3 regions of the Streptomyces sp. T12 genome follow, and region 2 is predicted to be linked to each of the others. Evidence: riboswitches for the same ligand, from Rfam matches in the RefSeq annotation. Region 2 holds a riboswitch; each other region holds the start of a gene.

Evidence for each region. A riboswitch is a leader RNA that binds a small molecule or an ion and turns the genes downstream of it on or off. The one in region 2 is predicted to bind cobalamin.
Region 1: linked by a shared signal. The riboswitch ahead of PBV52_RS50095 (CbtB-domain containing protein) and the one ahead of PBV52_RS13215 (prenyltransferase/squalene oxidase repeat-containing protein) in region 2 are both predicted to bind cobalamin.
Region 3: linked by a shared signal. The riboswitch ahead of PBV52_RS10170 (cobalamin biosynthesis protein) and the one ahead of PBV52_RS13215 (prenyltransferase/squalene oxidase repeat-containing protein) in region 2 are both predicted to bind cobalamin.

What each region holds. Positions count from the first base shown of each region.
Region 1 covers NZ_CP117866.1:11,202,797-11,208,680, reverse strand. The annotation lists gene PBV52_RS50120 (hypothetical protein) at 49-807, shown strand; gene PBV52_RS50115 (winged helix-turn-helix domain-containing protein) at 1,110-1,922, opposite strand; gene PBV52_RS50110 (peptidase inhibitor family I36 protein) at 2,419-2,862, shown strand; gene PBV52_RS50105 (peptidase inhibitor family I36 protein) at 2,883-3,269, shown strand; gene PBV52_RS50100 (histidine phosphatase family protein) at 3,370-3,966, opposite strand; cobalamin riboswitch at 4,026-4,152, shown strand; gene PBV52_RS50095 (CbtB-domain containing protein) at 4,210-4,428, shown strand; gene PBV52_RS50090 (CbtA family protein) at 4,442-5,188, shown strand; gene PBV52_RS50085 (carbohydrate kinase family protein) at 5,563-5,884, opposite strand, start outside.
Region 2 covers NZ_CP117866.1:2,962,115-2,967,998, forward strand. The annotation lists gene PBV52_RS13195 (aldehyde dehydrogenase) at 1-146, opposite strand, end outside; gene PBV52_RS13200 (hypothetical protein) at 289-486, shown strand; gene PBV52_RS13205 (MBL fold metallo-hydrolase) at 578-1,606, shown strand; gene PBV52_RS13210 (nuclear transport factor 2 family protein) at 1,624-2,076, shown strand; cobalamin riboswitch at 2,106-2,249, shown strand; gene PBV52_RS13215 (prenyltransferase/squalene oxidase repeat-containing protein) at 2,363-3,598, shown strand; gene PBV52_RS13220 (SCO2322 family protein) at 3,601-4,251, shown strand; gene PBV52_RS13225 (CbiQ family ECF transporter T component) at 4,248-5,336, shown strand; gene PBV52_RS13230 (ABC transporter ATP-binding protein) at 5,333-5,884, shown strand, end outside.
Region 3 covers NZ_CP117866.1:2,288,534-2,294,417, forward strand. The annotation lists gene PBV52_RS10165 (trypsin-like peptidase domain-containing protein) at 1-3,846, opposite strand, end outside; cobalamin riboswitch at 4,058-4,201, shown strand; gene PBV52_RS10170 (cobalamin biosynthesis protein) at 4,300-5,244, shown strand; gene PBV52_RS10175 (cobyric acid synthase) at 5,241-5,884, shown strand, end outside.

The DNA of each region.
Region 1 (5,884 bases), 8.2 Mb from region 2:
ACGGTGAGCTCGGCTGGGCACAGGGTGATACGGAGCGTCGCGTGGCTGATGATCGCCGGCGTCGCTCTCGTCATGGGGGTGGCGTCAGCCTTCGAGGTCCGCGGTGCGCTGGAGCGGGAGCGGGAATTCCGTGCCGCGCCGGCGTGTGCCACCGTCCCGGTGAAGGCGTCGGGCTGTCTGTGGGAGCAGGAATTCACCGTTCAGACGGCCGAAACGCACCGCGGAAAGAGGAACAAGTCACCAGAGGCTGAGTTGCTGCTGCCAACCGGCAAGCCGTGGGAAGTGACGTTCCCGCAGACGGATCCGGTGGTGTCGGAGATGGAGCCGGGCGACAAGGTCGTGGGCCTGATCTGGCACGGGCAGGTCGTCGAGGTCCGGGACGCCGACGGACGGCGGCAGCAGACGTCGTCCGGGCCCGTGGGCTGGCCCGAGGACCGCCTCGGCGGCGCGCTCGCCTGTATCTCGTTCGGCCTGACCGCCTTGGTCGGAGGACTGTGGCCACTCTTGGCGCGGGGCAAGCGGCGTCACGCGAAAGCAGCGACCGTGGTGCGGTGGCACGGCGTCGGCATGGGTGCCACAGCCATCCTGACGCTCTGGGCACAGGCGGCCAACGACTGGCCGATATGGGCGATCCCGGCGATCTGGGGGCCGCTCGCGCTGCTCATCCTGGCATCCACGGTGGCTTTCGCCCTCGCCGCCCTGCGCGGCGACTTGGACGACGACACCCCGTCCACCCCGCGAGTACCTCCGCCATCGACGGGCGGACCTGGCGGGACGGCAATGGGGGCAGGGAGCGGCCGGTCCTGATCCGGGACGCCGTCGGCTGTGATGCGGCGGGTGCGCGTGGCGGACACTGGGGTCAATGGGTTATGGCCCATGCGTGACGGCTGGTCAGCCGGTTTCCGCTTGTTCGGCTTGGGCCTCGGTGTGGGCGAGACGGCAGGACTCGGTGCCGGCCTGGTGATGGCGCCGTGGAACGTGAGTCGGTCGACAACGGCCGCGCAGAGGTGCTGGCCGTCGTAGGACGGTTGGGCGCCCCCGCGCCCCGGACAGTGCCCCATCATGAACGCCTTTTCATCGGCTCGGCCCACGCCGTGCACCTGTGTACATCATCGGCTCCCCCGAACCGGCACCCGGCGAGTGCGGTGACCATCCGGGTTCCCCGGCGCGGTACCGCAGCAGGTGCCCTCCCTGTCACAGCACGGGCTTCCCTCCGTCGGCGCCTCCCGGGACCGGTTCGCCGTCAGCAGGCTGAACCCCAACGGAGTGGGAACATGCAGCACGGTGTTCCTGTCGCGGACCGACGCGGTCAACCCTGCCTCCCGCAGGACCTTGACGTGTTCGCTGGCCGTCGCCGGGGTCACCCCCGCGCGCCGGGCCACCTCGCTCGTCGTGCAGCCGTCCTCCAGGGCTTGGAGCACGGCCGCCCGCCCGTGGCCGATGAGTCTGCCGAGCGTCCGGGTGCCGGCCGCCGCCTGCCGAGGCAGCCACCAGTGGTGTGTCCGGGCGACCGGATAGACCAGCACGGGCGGCAGGCGCGGGTCGGTCAGGGTGATCGGTGCCTGCCAGCAGAAGACGGAGGGCACCAGGAGCAGTCCCCTGCCCTCGAGACGCAGGTCGCGATCGAGTGGGTACTCCGCTTCCAGCAGCGGCGGACGCCAGCGAAGTGAAGGGCCCAGTGTCGACAGCAGCGCGTCGACACCGCCCCGCAGCATTTCCCGCGCGCGTACGGCCCGGTCGGCCTCGATCTGCGCCCGCACCGCGGACCAGAACGGCGTCAGGGCCGCATGGAAGTATCCGTGGAGCGCCTGCCCGAGGTTCTCCAACGCCGCGGGCTCACCGTCCGCGAGGGGACGCAGCCACGACGGCGCCGCCGTGAGCACGTTCATCTCCTCGCCCAGCCGCCGGCGAGGCGTCGACATAATCGCCCGGACACCTTCTGGCAGCCCCTGTGAGGCTTCCGCCGGATTGAGGAAATCGGGGAAGTTGCCGCGGGGCGGTGCCAGTGTTTTCACCAAGTGCAGTTGTTGAGGGGGCAGTCGCCGTAACCGGGCCCGTGCCTGCGTGCGCCAGGCCCCGAAGACGGCCCGACCCTGACGCGTCGCCAGAAGATTCGCACTGAGCACGATCTCCCACAAGGGGTCGGGAGAGGCGGCGACGCGCGTTCTGAGCAGGTCTTCGTGCGTGAAATGCACACGGAGCACGGGGAACTCTCACAATCGGTCATGCGATTGCCGAAGTATCTGCATGAAATGGTCGCTTGGATAAGCAGGTCCCGAAATATCCTTTCACGCCAACTCGCCACCGCATTCCCCCGGTCACCGCGCGCCACATGGCCTCGATGGGCGGCGTGCACGTCCATCCGACCCGTCACCAGCACCTTTCGGCGCACGCCGAATCACCTGGCAGGAGCCGTCGGTGACGGGCAGTCTGAGGGAGGTACGCGACCAAGACCTGCACCACCGGCCAAGGGGGAAGAACGACATGCACAAACGTGCTGCTATCGGAGCGGTGGTGGCCGCGGCTTTCACCGCCGTGTTGGCCACCGCGCCGAGTGCTTCGGCCGAACCCAATCCGCCCGGTTGCGCGAAGGAGTACTTCTGCGCCTACAGCGGAGAGAACCAGACCGGGCAACTCGTCATGAAAACCAAGGGAAACTGGACCGGCAACGTCGCCATCCGGTCGGTGTTCAACAACGGGGTTGCTTTTCCGGGCGCCGACCACGTCGACGTGACGTACACGTCGCCCGGGGGCGGCGGGGAAACGGCCTGCCTGCACTACAACCCCGGCCCCGGCGCCTACAAGGTGAACGCGGCTGCCGGCGTCCACATCACCAAGGTCGTATGGCGCGGCGAGTGCTGACTACGGGAGGGGTTCTCACCATGCTGACCGGAAAGCGACTCGCCACACTGGGCACCGGCACCGTCGCGGCGGCCTTCCTCGGCGTCCTCGCGGTCGCCCCGACCGCATCCGCGGAGCCGAACCCGCCCGGCTGCGCGAAGGGGAACTTCTGCGCCTACAGCGGCGCCAACCAGACCGGACGGCTCCTCCTCGCCGTCGAGGGCAACTGGTCCGGCAACCTGGCCGTCGGCTCCATCTTCAACAACGGGGTCGCCTTCCCGGGGGCGGACCACGTCGATGTGACGTCATTCCTCGGCGGCCAGCCGTCGACCGACTGCTTCCACTACAACCCCGGGCCGGGCAGGTACAAGGCCAACGCCGAGCCGGGGCTCACCATCACACGTGTCGTCTGGCGGGGCGAGTGCTGAGTCGGTGACACCGCGGTCGTACGGGCCGGCGCGGTCGTCGCGTCGGCCCGCACGGTCACAGACGACGCTCCACGTCGCGACAAGCAGACCCTCTACCTCGTCAACTCGCTTGCCCTCCCCCGCTGGTGCGGGGCAGTGGATACGGCACCATCCGTAGATTCCAGCGGCCACCCCGGCCGGTGAGCTGGAAGGCGGCCAACGGCGGAACGTCGATCCGCCAGAACGACTGCTGGGGTGCTCCCAGCGCATGCACCACCGCGGCACGCGCCACGGCCTGTTCCACCACGCTCAGCACCTGCCCCGCATCGGCCGGCAGCGCGTCCAGCCAGGCGGCGATCCGACGGCACACGTCCGCCACGGATTCGCCGCCGTGCGGGGCCGCGTCCGGATCCGACATCCATACGGCGAGCCCGGCACCGTCGCCGGCCGCGACCTCGTCGAGGGTCCGGCCCTGCCAGCTGCCCATGTCGAGGTCCCGCAGCGCGGGTTCCACGACAACGGCGTTCCACCCCAGGGCCTGTGCTGTCTGCCTGCACCGCTGCGAAGGCCCGGTGTACCTGGCGCCGGCCACCGGCAGCATTCCGGCGGCGGCCCGCGCCTCCCGCAGTGCCCGCTCGTCCAGGGGCGCGTCCGCGCCGAAGCGCACGTCGCGCTCGGTGGACGCAGCCGAGCACAGCAGCGTGAGTCGCACGGTCATGAAAGGCCCTTCCCACGAGGTCGGTTCATCGTAGGTGGCGTACGCCATGTTGGCCGAAGTTCATATTGCCCCTACCATCTGGGGCGACAAGGACGACAGCGCCACGGAAGCCGGTGCAAGCCCGGCACGGTCGCGCCACTGTGTGCCACCCGGCCAGCCAGGCGAGGGTGGTGAGTCAGACCCAACGCTGTCGTCGAGTGCTCCACACGACGCGGGACGCGATGTTCCCGAGGAGGTCTCGCCATGGCGCAGTCCACTGCTGCCCCCACTCCCACCACTCAGACCCTCACGCCGCTGCCGCTGCGGGCGATCGCCCCCTGGGCCGTCTTCTTCGGCGTTCTGATGCTGGTCCTGCTGTACTTCGTCGGCGCCGAGCAGGGCGCCACGGCCGTGGTCTCCGGTGAGGGTGTGCACGAGTGGGTGCACGACGCCCGCCACCTCCTCGGCTTCCCCTGCCACTGACGGAGCCGCTTCCATGAACTCCGTCACCGTACGCACCTTGCTGGTGCGCGGCATGCTCGCCGGCCTCGCCGCCGGCGTGGTCGCCTTCGTCTTCGCCTATCTGGTCGGGGAGGGCCCCGTCGACGCGGCCATCGCGTTCGAATCGGCCAACTCCCATGAACACGGCGGCGAGGAACTCGTCAGCCGTACCCTGCAGTCGACGGCCGGTCTGGCCACGGGCGTGCTCGTCTTCGGTGTCGCCATCGGCGGCATCGCGGCGCTCGCGTTCTGCTTCGCGCTCGGGCGGATCGGCCGGTTCGGCGCCCGGGCGACGGCCGGGCTGACCGCGCTCGCCGGGTTCCTCCTGGTCTACCTGGTCCCGATCCTCAAGTACCCGGCGAACCCGCCCGCCGTCGGCAACCCCGACACCATCAGCGAGCGGACCGTCCTGTTCGTCGGGATGATCGCGCTGAGCGTGCTGCTCGGCGCAGCGGCCATCCTGCTCGGCCGCAGGCTCGCCCCGGCGTGGGGCAACTGGAACGCCTCCATCACCGCCGGTGTCGCCTACGTCGCGGCGATCGCGGTCGCGATGGTCGTCCTGCCAACCGGGGACAACACTCCGAAGGGCTTCCCGGCGAACGACCTCTGGGAGTTCCGCGTGGCCTCGATCGGTATCCAAGCCGTGCTGTGGGCGGCGTTCGGGCTGGCGTTCGGCTTCCTGGCCGAACGCGTCCTCGAACCGCAGCCCGCCCGCGGCCGTGTTTCCACGCTGGCCGCCTGACCGTCGGAGACATTCGGCGGGGTCTGCCGGGGGCGCGCCCGGCAGACCCCGCCGTTTCTCGTCGCATCGCCTGCCGGGCACCTGCCGTTCGTGGGACGCCTCCGCCGCCCTGGCTGAACGCTGGTGATTCAGAGCACCGTCAGCCGATGCAGGTGCCTCCCAGGGGCGCCGCTTAAGCCGCCGTAGTCTGCGAGGGCTGCTCGGGCTCGTTGTCGGTCCACCGGTGGCGGCGAACGTCCACCTCGGCCGGCCTACCCCGGGATGAGCAGCGACGCCTCCTCGGCGCCCTGCCCCGGGGCCAGCTCGAGCCACCATCCCTGCGCCATGGTCATGGCCGTAACCCTGCGCAGAGCGCGTCGGCTCCGCCTCTCACGTCACAAGCGGGGCTTGTGTGTCGCGGCGAAGGCGTCGGCGTCAGTCAGGTCGAAGTCTCCGTGATCGCTGCCCAGGCCCTGTGCCACCAGCGCCGCCGCCGTGCAGCCGAGGACGGCGGAGTCGTACGGGGTGCGGCCCAGGCCCATGCCGCGCACGAAGCCGGCCGAGAACGCGTCGCCGCAGCCGGTGGTGTCCACCACGTCGATCGCGAAGGCGGGCACCTTCTCGGTGCCCTGCGGAGTTGCCAGCAGCGCGCCGTCACCGCCGCGAGTGACCGCGACCAGGCCGGCTCCGGCAGCGAGGAGCTTGTTCGCGCCCGCT
Region 2 (5,884 bases):
CGGTCGACGTCGGCCGGCGAGGCGTGTGGCACGCGTCCGATGACCTCCTCCGTGTGCGGCGAGATCACCTCGATGACGTCCTTGCCCAGGGGGTCGGTCAACTCCCCGCCGATGAACAGCTGTCCGTGTTCCACGAGCTCGGTCATGGCCGACGCCTCCTGCGGAGCTGGAGCGGGATTCCTTGGTTTCTGACGCTGTTTCAGGAACTGATACCAGTTCTACCCGGAGGAGTCCACGGAGCGCACACACCTCGCCCCTACGCTGAGCGAGACAGCGAGGGGGCACGGGATGGCAGTTCGCGCGCGCGACTGGGCGGTGTTCGCCACGGCACTGGCGGTGGCCGTCGGCGGCGCCGTATGGATGGCGTCGACCTGGGGTGACGTGAAGCGCGAGAACGGCGTGTCCGTGCACCGGGAGACGAAGAGCCCGGAGGAAATCAGGGAGTACTGGACGCCGGAGCGCGTACGGAACGCCGAACCCGAGTGACCCGACAGCCAGGTGACTCAGGCTCCCATCGGAACCTGTTCTAGTTATAGTGGGCCGGTGGCCGGAACGTGGCGCGGCGATTGGGGATCCCATGGCGCAGGTGTACGACCATGGCGGCGGCGTCCGGTCCATCGAGGTCCCCATCCCTGACAACCCGCTCGGCCACACCCTCGTGTACGTCGTCGACACCGACCGCGGCCCGGTGCTCATCGACACCGGCTGGGACGACCCGGCCTCCTGGGACACCCTCGCCGAGGGCCTCGCGGCATGCGGCACCGCGCCCGGTGAGATCCACGGCGTGGTCATCACCCACCACCACCCCGACCACCACGGCCTGTCCGGCCAGGTGCGCGAGGCCTCCGGCGCCTGGATCGCGATGCACGCGGCGGACGCGGCGATCGTGCGGCGCACCCGCGCGACCCGCCCCGAGCGCTGGTTCTCCTACATGGCGGACAAGCTCACCGCGGCCGGCGCCCCCGACGCCCACGTGTCTCCGCTGCGCACCGCCCGCCGCCGGAGCACCCTGCCCGGCTTCTCCCCCGCCGCGCCCGACCGCGAGATCGTCCCCGGCGACCTCCTCGACCTCCCCGGCCGCCGCCTGCGCGCGATCTGGACCCCGGGGCACACCCCCGGCCATGTCTGCCTGCACCTGGAGGAGGAACACCCGGCTCAACTCCCGGGCCACGGCCGCCTGTTCTCCGGCGACCACCTGCTCCCCGGAATCACCCCGCACATCGGCCTGTACGAGGACCCCGACGACACCACCGTCACCGACCCCCTCGGCGACTACCTGGCCTCCCTCGAACGCGTCGGCCACCTCGCCCCCGCCGAGATCCTCCCGGCCCACCAGCACGCCTTCACCGACGCCGGCGCCCGCGTACGGGAGTTGCTGCTCCACCACGAGTCCCGCCTCACCGACCTCCTGACCCTCCTCGCCGAGCCCCTCACCCCCTGGCAGCTCGCCGAGCGCATGGAGTGGAACCGGCCCTGGGACCAGATCCCGTACGGATCACGGAACATCGCGATCGCGGAGGCCGAGGCCCATCTGCGGCGGCTGGTGAAGCTGGGGAGGGCGGAGGCGGTGGCCGGGAGTGAACCGGTGACGTACGTGGCCGTATAGAGATGACCATGAACGCCATGGATCCTGTGGACCGGCTGCTCGCCGAACGCGCCTGCGAGCGCATCGTCGTCGACTTCGTCCACCGCCTCGACCTCGGCGAACCGTCCTCCGTCGGCGAGCTGTTCACCGAGGACGGCACCTGGGAGTGGCCGGCGGGTGAGCGGCTGGTCGAGGGGCGGGACGCGTTGCGCGCGTACTTCGGCTCCCGCCCCGCCGACCGTCTCTCGCGGCGCCTGATGTCCAACATCCTCGTCACGGTGACGTCCCCCGACACCGCGACGTCGACCTCGTACTTCACGACGTACCGCGTCGACGGCCACGAGGGCGGCCTGGTCCCGCCGGGGCCCCCGGTCCAGGTGGGGCACTACGAGGACACGTTCCGCAGGCCGCCGGACGGCACATGGCTCCTGTCCGCCCGGATCCTCCATCTCGCCTTCGCCGGACCGACCCCGCGCCCGCCCAGGCCATGAAGGCCTCGCACCACCTCCCCTCAGCCGTTTCCCTACGGGCCGGTAGAGTGACGGCGTCGTCATCACGCCCGTACAGGGGGAAGCCGGTGCAAATCCGGCGCTGACCCCGCAACCGTGAACCGGTCGTCAAAGGCCGGTGAGCCGGATCGCCCCGTACGGTTCGTGACCGGCTCACGTGCCCCGGCAGCCGGCCGGAGCACGGCACCGTCGAGGTATACGGAGCCGAGCCGCCCGGGGGTCCCCCCTGTGCTGCCCGGTTCCCCTTAGGGAAGGGCACCCGCCGATCATGTACGTCCGCCGCAGCGCCGCGGTCCTGGCCGCCACCGTCGTGATCGGTACGGCGACGCCCGTCACCGCCGCCGACTCCGCCCCGTCCGCGTCACCGTCCGTGGCGATTCCCACGGGCTTGTACGGCACGACCGACCCGACGTACGACGGTGTATGGCGCCAGTCCCTCGCGCTGCTCGCCCTGGACACGGTGGGTGTGAAGCCGGCGGCGAAGGCCGTGGAGTGGCTGACCGGGCAGCAGTGTGCCGACGGGGGATTCGCCCCGTTCCGCGCCGACGTCTCGAAGGCGTGCGACGCGAAGACGCCGGTCGACACCAACAACACGGCCGCCGCCGTCCAGGCCCTGGCCGCGCTCGGCGGGCACGACGCCGTGACCGGCAAGGCGGTCGCCTGGCTGAAGAGCGTGCAGAACAAGGACGGAGGCTGGGGGTACGCGGTGGGCGGCCCGAGTGACGCGAACTCGACCTCCGTCGTGATCGGTGCGCTCACGGCCGTCGGCGAGAAGCCGGGCGACGTACGCAAGGGGGGCAGGTCGCCGTACGACGCCCTGCTGTCCCTCGCCATCCCGTGCGGCGAGGACGGCGGCGGCGCCTTCGCCTTCCAGCCGGACAAGAAGGGCAAGCTGGCCGCCAACGCGGACGCGACGGCCGCCGCCGTGGTCGGTGCGCTCGGCAAGACGCTCGCCGGTGCCGCCCCGAAGCCCACCGCCGAGGCCCTCGCCTGCAAGAACGCCGCCGACCCCGAGCAGGCCGCGCGCAACGGCGCCGCTTACCTCGTCAAGGCCCTGGCCAAGGACGATCACCTCACGTCGGCCATGCCCGGCGCCGAGAACCAGCCCGACTACGGCAACACCGCCGACGCAGTCCTCGCCCTGTCCACTGCCGGCCACGGCGACAAGGCGGCCGACGCCATGCGCTGGCTGGGCTCCCACTACCGGCAGTGGGCCGAACAGGCAGGCCCGGCCGCATACGCCCAGCTGATCCTCGCCGCGAACACCGGCTTCGACGTACGAGACTTCGACGGCACCGGCGACGACCTGGTCGAGCGCCTCACCGCCACCGGCCCCGCCCCCGAGTTCGTCCCAGCCGTCAAGTCGCCCACGGCGAGCGACGTCCAGAAGCAGGCCGACAAGGACGATGACAACGGCGTCAGCGTCTGGTGGATCGTCGGCGTCGGCCTGGTCGCGGGCATCGGCGTCGGCTTCCTGATCAGCGGCCGCAATAAGGGCAAGTGACCGTGATCCGCCGCGCTTTCACCCTCCTTCTGACCGCGCTGGTCCTCCTGACCGGCGCGGCCCAGGCCGCCCACGCGACGGGCTACCGCTACTGGTCCTTCTGGGACCGCGACGGCGACACCTGGGCCTACGCCACCCAGGGCCCCTCCCTCGCCCGCCCCTCCGACGGCGACGTCCAGGGCTTCCGCTTCGCGGTGAGCGAGGACTCGAAGGACGCCGCGAAGCCGAGGGGCGCGGCCGAGTTCGCGGTGATCTGCGCGAGGACGCCCGCGCAGGACGGCAAGAAGCGGGTGGCCCTGGTCATCGACTTCGGTAAGGCAGCGGACGCCCCGTCGGGCGAGACGCCACCGGCCCGCCGTACGGCATGCGCGCGGGTGGCCCCGGACGCGACCACGGCGGAGGCCCTGGCCGCGGTGGCCAAGCCCCTGCGGTACGACACGAACGCCCTGTTGTGCGCGATCTCGGGGTATCCGGAGAAGGGGTGCGGGGAGCAGGTCGCGGAGGGCGAGAAGCCGACTGCCCCCGAGAAGACGACCGCCGAGAATCGAGAGACGTCGGACGAGGGCCCCTCGCTGGGCCTGGTGGCGGGAATCGCCGTAGTGGCCGTACTCGGCGCGGCAGCGGTCTGGCAGGCACGGCGGCGGCGGACGTGAGGGCACGGCCACAGCTGCACCCCGGCGCCTGGTGGCTCTGGTCCCTCTCCCTAGGCACCGCGGCCACCCGCACCACCAACCCCCTCCTCCTCACCCTCCTCATAGCGACCTCCGCCTACGTAGTGGCGACCTGCCGCCCCGACGCCCCCTGGGCCCGCTCCTACACGGCCTTCGCCAAGCTCGCCCTGGCCGTTCTCCTCATCCGCCTCGTCTTCGCCGTGGCCCTCGGCTCCCCCATCCCCGGCACGCATGTGATCGTCACCCTCCCCGAACTGCCCCTGCCGCACTGGGCGCAGGGCATCCGCCTGGGCGGCAAGGTCACCGTCGAGACCCTCCTCTTCGCCCTCTACGACGGCCTGCGGCTGGCCGCCCTCCTCATCTGCGTGGGCGCGGCGAACTCCCTGGCCAACCCCGCACGCCTCCTCAAGTCCCTCCCCGGCGCCCTCTACGAGATGGGCGTGGCGGTGGTCGTGGCCCTCACCTACGCCCCCCACCTGATCGCCGACGTCCAGCGCCTGCGTGCCGCCCGCCGTCTGCGCGGCCGCCCCGACACGGGTATCCGCGGCCTCCTGCACGTCGGACTCCCGGTCCTGGAGGGCGCGTTGGAGCGCTCGGTCGCCCTCGCCGCCGCGATGGACGCCCGCGGCTACGGCCGCAGCGCCGACGTCCCGCCCCGCGTCCGCCGTACGACCACCGCGCTCACCCTCGGCGGACTGCTCGGCGTCTGCGCGGGAACGTACGGACTGCTGACCGCCGAGGGCGGCACGTACGGCCTCCCGGTCCTCCTCGCCGGACTCGTCGCCGCGCTCGCGGGGCTGCGGCTCGGCGGTCGCCGTACCCTGCGCACCCGTTACCGCCCGGACCGCTGGGACGCCCGCGCCTGGCTGGTCGCCGGTTCCGGCGCGGCCGTCGCCGCCCTGCTGGCCCTCGCCGCCGCCCGCGACCCGGCGGCCCTGCACCCCGGCGTGGTCCCCCTCGTCGCACCCGCCCTCCCCCTGTGGCCCGCGGCGGCCGTCCTCCTCGGCCTGCTCCCCGCGTTCATCAGCCCCGCACCCCGCCGTCCCGCCCTCAAGGAGCCGTCGTGATCCGCTTCGAGAACGTCTCCGTGACGTACGACGGTGCCACCGAACCCACCGTCCAAGGCGTGGACTTCGAGGTCCCGGAGGGTGAACTGGTGCTGCTCGTCGGCCCGTCGGGCGTCGGCAAGTCCACCGTGCTCGGCGCGGTGAGCGGGCTCGTCCCGCACTTCACCGGCGGCACCCTGCGCGGCCGCGTCACGGTGGCCGGCCGCGACACCCGCACGCACAAGCCGCGCGAACTCGCCGACGTGGTGGGCACGGTGGGGCAGGACCCCCTCTCCCATTTCGTGACCGACACCGTCGAGGACGAACTGGCCTACGGCATGGAGTCGCTGGGCCTCGCCCCGGACGTCATGCGCCGCCGCGTCGAGGAGACCCTCGACCTGCTGGGCCTGACCGACCTGCGCGCCCGCTCCATCGCCGCCCTCTCCGGCGGCCAGCAACAACGCGTCGCGATCGGCTCGGTACTCACCCCGCACCCCAGGGCGCTGATCCTCGACGAGCCCACCTCGGCCCTGGACCCCGCGGCCGCGGAAGAGGTCCTCGCGGTCCTC
Region 3 (5,884 bases), 670 kb from region 2:
CTTGCCGCAGGGATCTTCGTCCAGGACCGTGTCCACGCCCGACGCGACGTCGTACCGGACCAGGCCACGGTCCGCCAGGATCGCCACCTCGCTGTCCTGGAGGGGAACGACCGCGACGGTGCCCGGAAAGGACCGCACCCGCATGTCCTGCGGGCTGTCCGGATCTACGACGGCGACCTTGTCATGGGCCCAGACGACCAAGTGGTCGCCGTCCGTGGTGAAGAACCCCTGGGGCGTCTCCCCTTTGAATCCCTCGAGCGTCACCGGCTCCGCTCGGCTTTCCTCGCCCCGGCGGGCCACGACCAGTGTCACAGGCGTCGTGCCGTTGCTGCCGGCGTTCTGGATGTGCGCGCGGTACTCGCCTCCCAGGCTTCTCATGTACGAGGAGCCCTCCCCGCTCTCGACACCAGGCTCGGGGTCCGGCAGCGGCATGCTGTGCTCCTCCCGCGTCCTCAGCACCAGCAGATCTGACCCGGAGGCCACCAGGATGCGCGGGGTGGCCCCGGCCTTCTCGCCTGGGAGGACACCGACGGGCTCCTCCTCGCCGGTCGCGCGCCGGGCGAAGCCCGGCACGCGGTACCGGCTGCCGGTCTCCACGTCGACCACCTCGTACGGGCTCACCTGGGTGCCGTTCCTCACCTGCGCATAGCGACCGGTGAGGTCCGAACCCTCCGGCTCGACGGCCAGGAACCGCCGTCCTGTGACACCACGGGAGCCCGTCAACCGCTTCAGCTGATGCCACCCGTGCCCCCGGTCCCTGACGACCCCGGTGCCCCGGTGGGAGAGCCATTCGGCGTCCGCGACCGTGCGCGAGTTCCCGCCCGTCACCAGGTTCTGCACCCGGGCTTCCCCGCCGCGCTCGTACCAACTGAGATAGACCACCTCCCGGCCCTCCGCGACCAGCGCGGCGTCGTTCGCCTCCGGACCGCTCGGCAGCCCCTGCTGCGACGCCTTCCGAGGCTTTCCTGTCCGGCTCTGCCAGACCTGGACACGGGAGCTGCGCGCCGCCCCTCGCTCGGCGAGATGGTCAGCAACGAGGCGCAGCAGCAGCCGACCGCTGTCCGAGAAGTCGAGCGCCGCCGTGTGGCCCATGCGCCCGGTCCCCAGTACAGGCTGGTGACCGGTCCACACGTGTCGGTGGGCGCGTACGTCGTAACAGTGGACCGACCCGTCGGCGGACACGATGGCCAGCAGCCCGCCGTCATCGCTGAGCTCGGCGCGTTCGGGAGCTCCTCCACCGGTCAGACCCGGCACCTGCCACCAGCTCGCCCGCCCGTCGGCGAGCCCCGTCCACACCCGGGCGTGCGCGACGCCGTCCCGGCTGGCGGACGTGGTCACGACCGTGGAGCCGTCCGGGGTGACGTCGATGCTCCGGATGGGCTCGGATCCTTGCCCCGCGTGCCCGGAGATCACCGACATGCCGCCGAGGTAGGCCTGAAGCAGCGCCTGCCGAGCCTCCTTGGCGGGTGCGTTGTGCCACGCGGCCACGGACAGCCGCGCGGCCATGCCCGGATCGGTCGTCGCCAGCCGGGCGGCCTCCTCCGTCAGCCGCCGGGACGCCATGGTCCGCACACGTTCCTCCAGGGCCAGTCCCCCACGCCATGTCTCGACCGCCAGACAGCCCGCCACCAGCGCCAGCACGACCATCACCGCTGCCGCCAGCCGCCACCACCGCAGGCCCCGTTGCTGATGCCTGCGGCTGAGCTGCACATAGTCACGCTCCGCCGGTGTGATGTCCTCGCGGTGATCCGGATCCCCCAGCCACTCCAGCGACGTGGCCAGCATCGTCCCCCGCAGCAGCGCGCCCGGTTCCTCCCCCGTCTCCTTCCAGTGGGCGAGTGCCTGCAACAGCCGTTCCTGCCAGGCTCGGAAGTCGCGGGAATCGTCCAGCCACTTTTTCAGGGGGCCCCAGGCGCGGACCAGTTCCTCGTGGGCGAGGTCGACGATGGGGTCGTCGTCGGGGCCGTGGGTGATGCGGATGAAGCGGGTTCGGGTCGCCAGGGCCTCGGCGGCTGCCCGGAGTTCGGGCGGCAGGGGCGCTAGGCGTACCGGCTTGCGGGTGAAGCCGCCCGCGTCGTCGGGGCGGGCGAGCTGGGTGAACAGGCGGCGGACCGGGGCCTCGCCGTGCGCGACGATGACCTCGCCGACCCGCTGCTCGGCGTGGGCGGACAGGGCGCCGGCGACACCGCCCAGGGCCTCGTAGCCGGAGTGGGTGAGGCGGATGCCCTTCTCGTGCGCCCAGAGTTCCGTGAGGGCGAACTCCACCAGAGGCAGATGGCCCGGTTCGTCCTCGGCGTCGTCGACGATGCGTTCGGCCAGGCCGGTGTCGAGGGTGAGGCCGGGGACCCGGGCGGCGGGTCCCTCGACGGCACGCAGCAGGCCCGATCGGCCGAGTGGCGCGACCACTTGGGCACAGTCGCTGAGGAAGCGGGCGGTGCCGGGGTCGGCGAGCTCGTCCAGGCAGGACGAACGCAGGGTGGCCACCACGCGCAGCCGCCGCCCTTCGGCCGGGACCGAGACCATACCGACCATCAGGGCAAGCAGGGCGCGGGCGGTGGCCGGTTCGGCGGCGACGGTCTCCTCCAGTTGGTTCAGGAAGAAGACGTGGCCGCGAGGGCCGCAGTGGTCGAGCAGACGTCGTCCGAGTTCGGCGGGGGTCGTGCCGTCGGCGGAGTCCAGCAGGTCGGCCAGGACGAGTGCGGCGCGCTCGTGCTCGACGACGGCCAGGGCGGGGCCGGGTGCGGCGGGCGCGGGGTGGGCCGGGACCGTGCCAGGACCGGACGGGCGTGCAGAACCGGACGCAGACGTCGAGCCCGGCTCTGGACGAGGGCACGGCACTGCCCAGGGTCCGGAAGCGGAGCCAGCCGCAGCAGAAGCGTCGCCGCCCGGCCCTGCGGATGCGGCTGCGGCTGCGGAGGTCCCCGCCTCCAGCACCCCCACCACCGCCCGGGCCACCGTCACCGACGCCCGGGTACCCGGCAGGGGGCGGAGCTCGCAGACGGTGAACCCCTCGGCCCTCAGACGGGGCAGGACTCCCGCCCGTACCAGGGAGGTCTTCCCGCTGCCGGACGGGCCGACGACCGGCACCACCAAGTGCCGTTCGACCGCGTCGAGGAGCCGACGGGTCTCCTCCTCACGGCCGAAGAAGTACTCCGCGTCCTCCTCGCGGAAGGCGTCGAGCCCTTGGTAGGGGCAGCGGCGCAGGCCCGGCTGGAGGTCCAGGAGGGCGGCGGCCGGGATCAGATACGACGTCACGGCGGAGGCACCGCGGTCGGTCGCGACCGTCATGCCGATGACCGCGCCGATGTCCTCGTCCCAGACCGGTGCTCCGCTGCATCCGGGGGCGATGCGGTGGGCCGTGCCGTCCGTCTCCATCGAGATCCAGCCCTGGCTGACCGCGCCGAGCAGCCGGCCGCCGATCCAGGCGCCGTGCTCGGCGCTGGCGGGGAAGCCGAGGACGCGGAAGCGGTGGTGCCAGACGTCGCCGGCGTCCGCGAGAGGGACCGCACCGGCGGGCGCCCCTTCCGGCAGCCTCAGCAGTGCGATGTCCCCGGTGCCGTCCCCCGCCACCGGCCGCCAGGCCGACACCGACGCCTCGTACCTCACCGCGCCCGGCCGCAGCGGGAACTCCACGGTCACCGGCGCCGCGGGCGGCGTCGACGACCCCGCGTCGGTGCCCAGCGCGTCGGCGACGACATGGGCGCAGGTGGCCACCGTGCCCGGTGCCAGCAGGAACCCGGTCCCGACGGGCCGCCCGTCGCCGCCGCACACCCGTACCACCGTCGCGCCGAACTCTTCCAGGAATCGAGCGGATTCTCCCGGTACACCGGTGTCATCAATAGTCATACGGTTTGGTGGAGTTCCCCCCGGCTCGTAGTGCTTCGTACGACGTATTGGAGGTCCCGCCGCCCCCCGCCGCAACCGGCTTCACGCAACGCCACCCGCCACGGGGAATTGACTCCGAGTCGGTCCTCTGGGCCCTGGCGACGTGCTAGCCGGTGTCACTCGTGTGGGGTTCTGCACACTCTCCCCTCGCAGGTCAACGGCAAGTTGACGCCCCTTCCAACCCCGTGGTGGACTTCCGGAGCCATGTACGGCGGCAGAAGAGGAAGCCGGTGGAAGTCCGGCGCGGTCCCGCCACTGTCACCGGGGTAGAAAGCCCCGGGAGCCAGGAACTCTCGCCGCCGGTCTCGTCGAACCAGGGCGTGGACACCCTGAGTGAGGACATAACGCGATGCTCGCCTGCCGATCGACATGCAGTATCAGACCCGCGTCTGACCCAGCGGTCGGCTGACCCCGATGCGTGCCGATCGCGTCTTCGCGTACGGCGCCGCCGCCGGACTTCTCGGTGATCTGCTGCTCGGCGACCCGCGCCGGGGGCATCCGGTCGCCGCGTTCGGGCGGGCTGCCGCTGCGGTGGAACGGGTGTTGTGGCGCGACCACCGCGCGTGGGGTGCGGTGCACACCGCCGTGTGCGCCGGAGGCGCCGCTGCGGTCGGGGCGCTCGCCGCTCGTGTCGTACGTACCTCCCCTGCCGCCTCCGTCGCGCTGACCGCCGCCGCCACCTGGGCCGTTGTCGGCGGGACCTCGCTCGCGCGCGAGGCGCGGGGCATCGGGCGGGCCTTGGACGCGGGGGACGTCGAAGGGGCCCGGGAGCGGCTGCCGCATCTGTGCGGTCGGGATCCGCAGGCGCTCGACTCGGACGGGATCGCCCGGGCCGTCGTCGAGTCCGTTGCCGAGAACACCTCCGATGCCGTCGTGGGGGCTCTCGTGTGGGGAGCCGTCGGTGGTGTGCCGGGGCTCGTCGGGTTTCGGGCCGTCAACACCCTTGACGCCATGGTGGGGCACAAGTCGGCCCGGTATCGGCGGTACGGGTGGGCTTCGGCCCGGCTCGACGACGTCGCCGGGTGGCCGGGGGCGCGGCTGACCGCCGTGCTCGCCGCTGTCGCCGGGGGCGATCCGCGGGGGGCCGTGGGAGCCTGGCGTGCCGACGCCGCCAAGCATCCGAGTCCCAACGCCGGGCCGGTCGAGGCGTCGTTCGCCGGGGCCCTCGGGGTGCGGCTGGGCGGGACCCTGTCGTACGGGGGGCGGGTCGAGCACCGGCCCGTGCTCAACGGTGCCGCCGGGCGCGCCGTCGCCACGCACGACATCGAGCGTGCCGTACGGCTCTCCCAGCGCGTCAGTTGGCTTGCGCTCGGCGTCAGTGTCGCCGTGCGCCGCATCGTGAAGGGGCGTACGTCATGACGGGCGGTGGGCTTCTCGTCGCCGGTACCACTTCCGACGCCGGCAAGAGCGTCGTCACCGCCGGGATCTGCCGGTGGCTGGTACGGCAGGGGGTCAAGGTCGCGCCCTTCAAGGCGCAGAACATGTCCCTCAATTCGTTCGTGACGCGGGAGGGGGCCGAGATCGGGCGGGCGCAGGCCATGCAGGCACAGGCCTGTCGGGTCGAGCCCACCGCGCTGATGAATCCCGTGCTGCTCAAGCCCGGTGGCGAGCAGAGCAGCCAGGTCGTGCTCATGGGCAAGCCGGTCGGGGAGATGAGTGCCCGTGGGTATCACGGCGGGCGGCAGCAGAAACTCCTCGGGACGGTGCTCGACTGTCTCGCCGAGTTGCGGGGCACGTATGACGCGGTGATCTGTGAGGGGGCCGGGAGCCCGGCCGAGATCAATCTCAGGCGGACCGACATCGTGAACATGGGGATCGCCCGGAATGCCGGGCTTCCTGTGGTCGTGGTCGGGGACATCGACCGTGGTGGCGTCTTCGCCTCCTTCTTCGGGACCCTCGCCCTGCTGTCGCCCGAGGATCAGGCTCTCGTCGCGGGGTTCCTCGTCAACAAGTTCCGGGGGGACGTCAGCCTCCTGGAGCCCGGGCTCGACATGCTGCA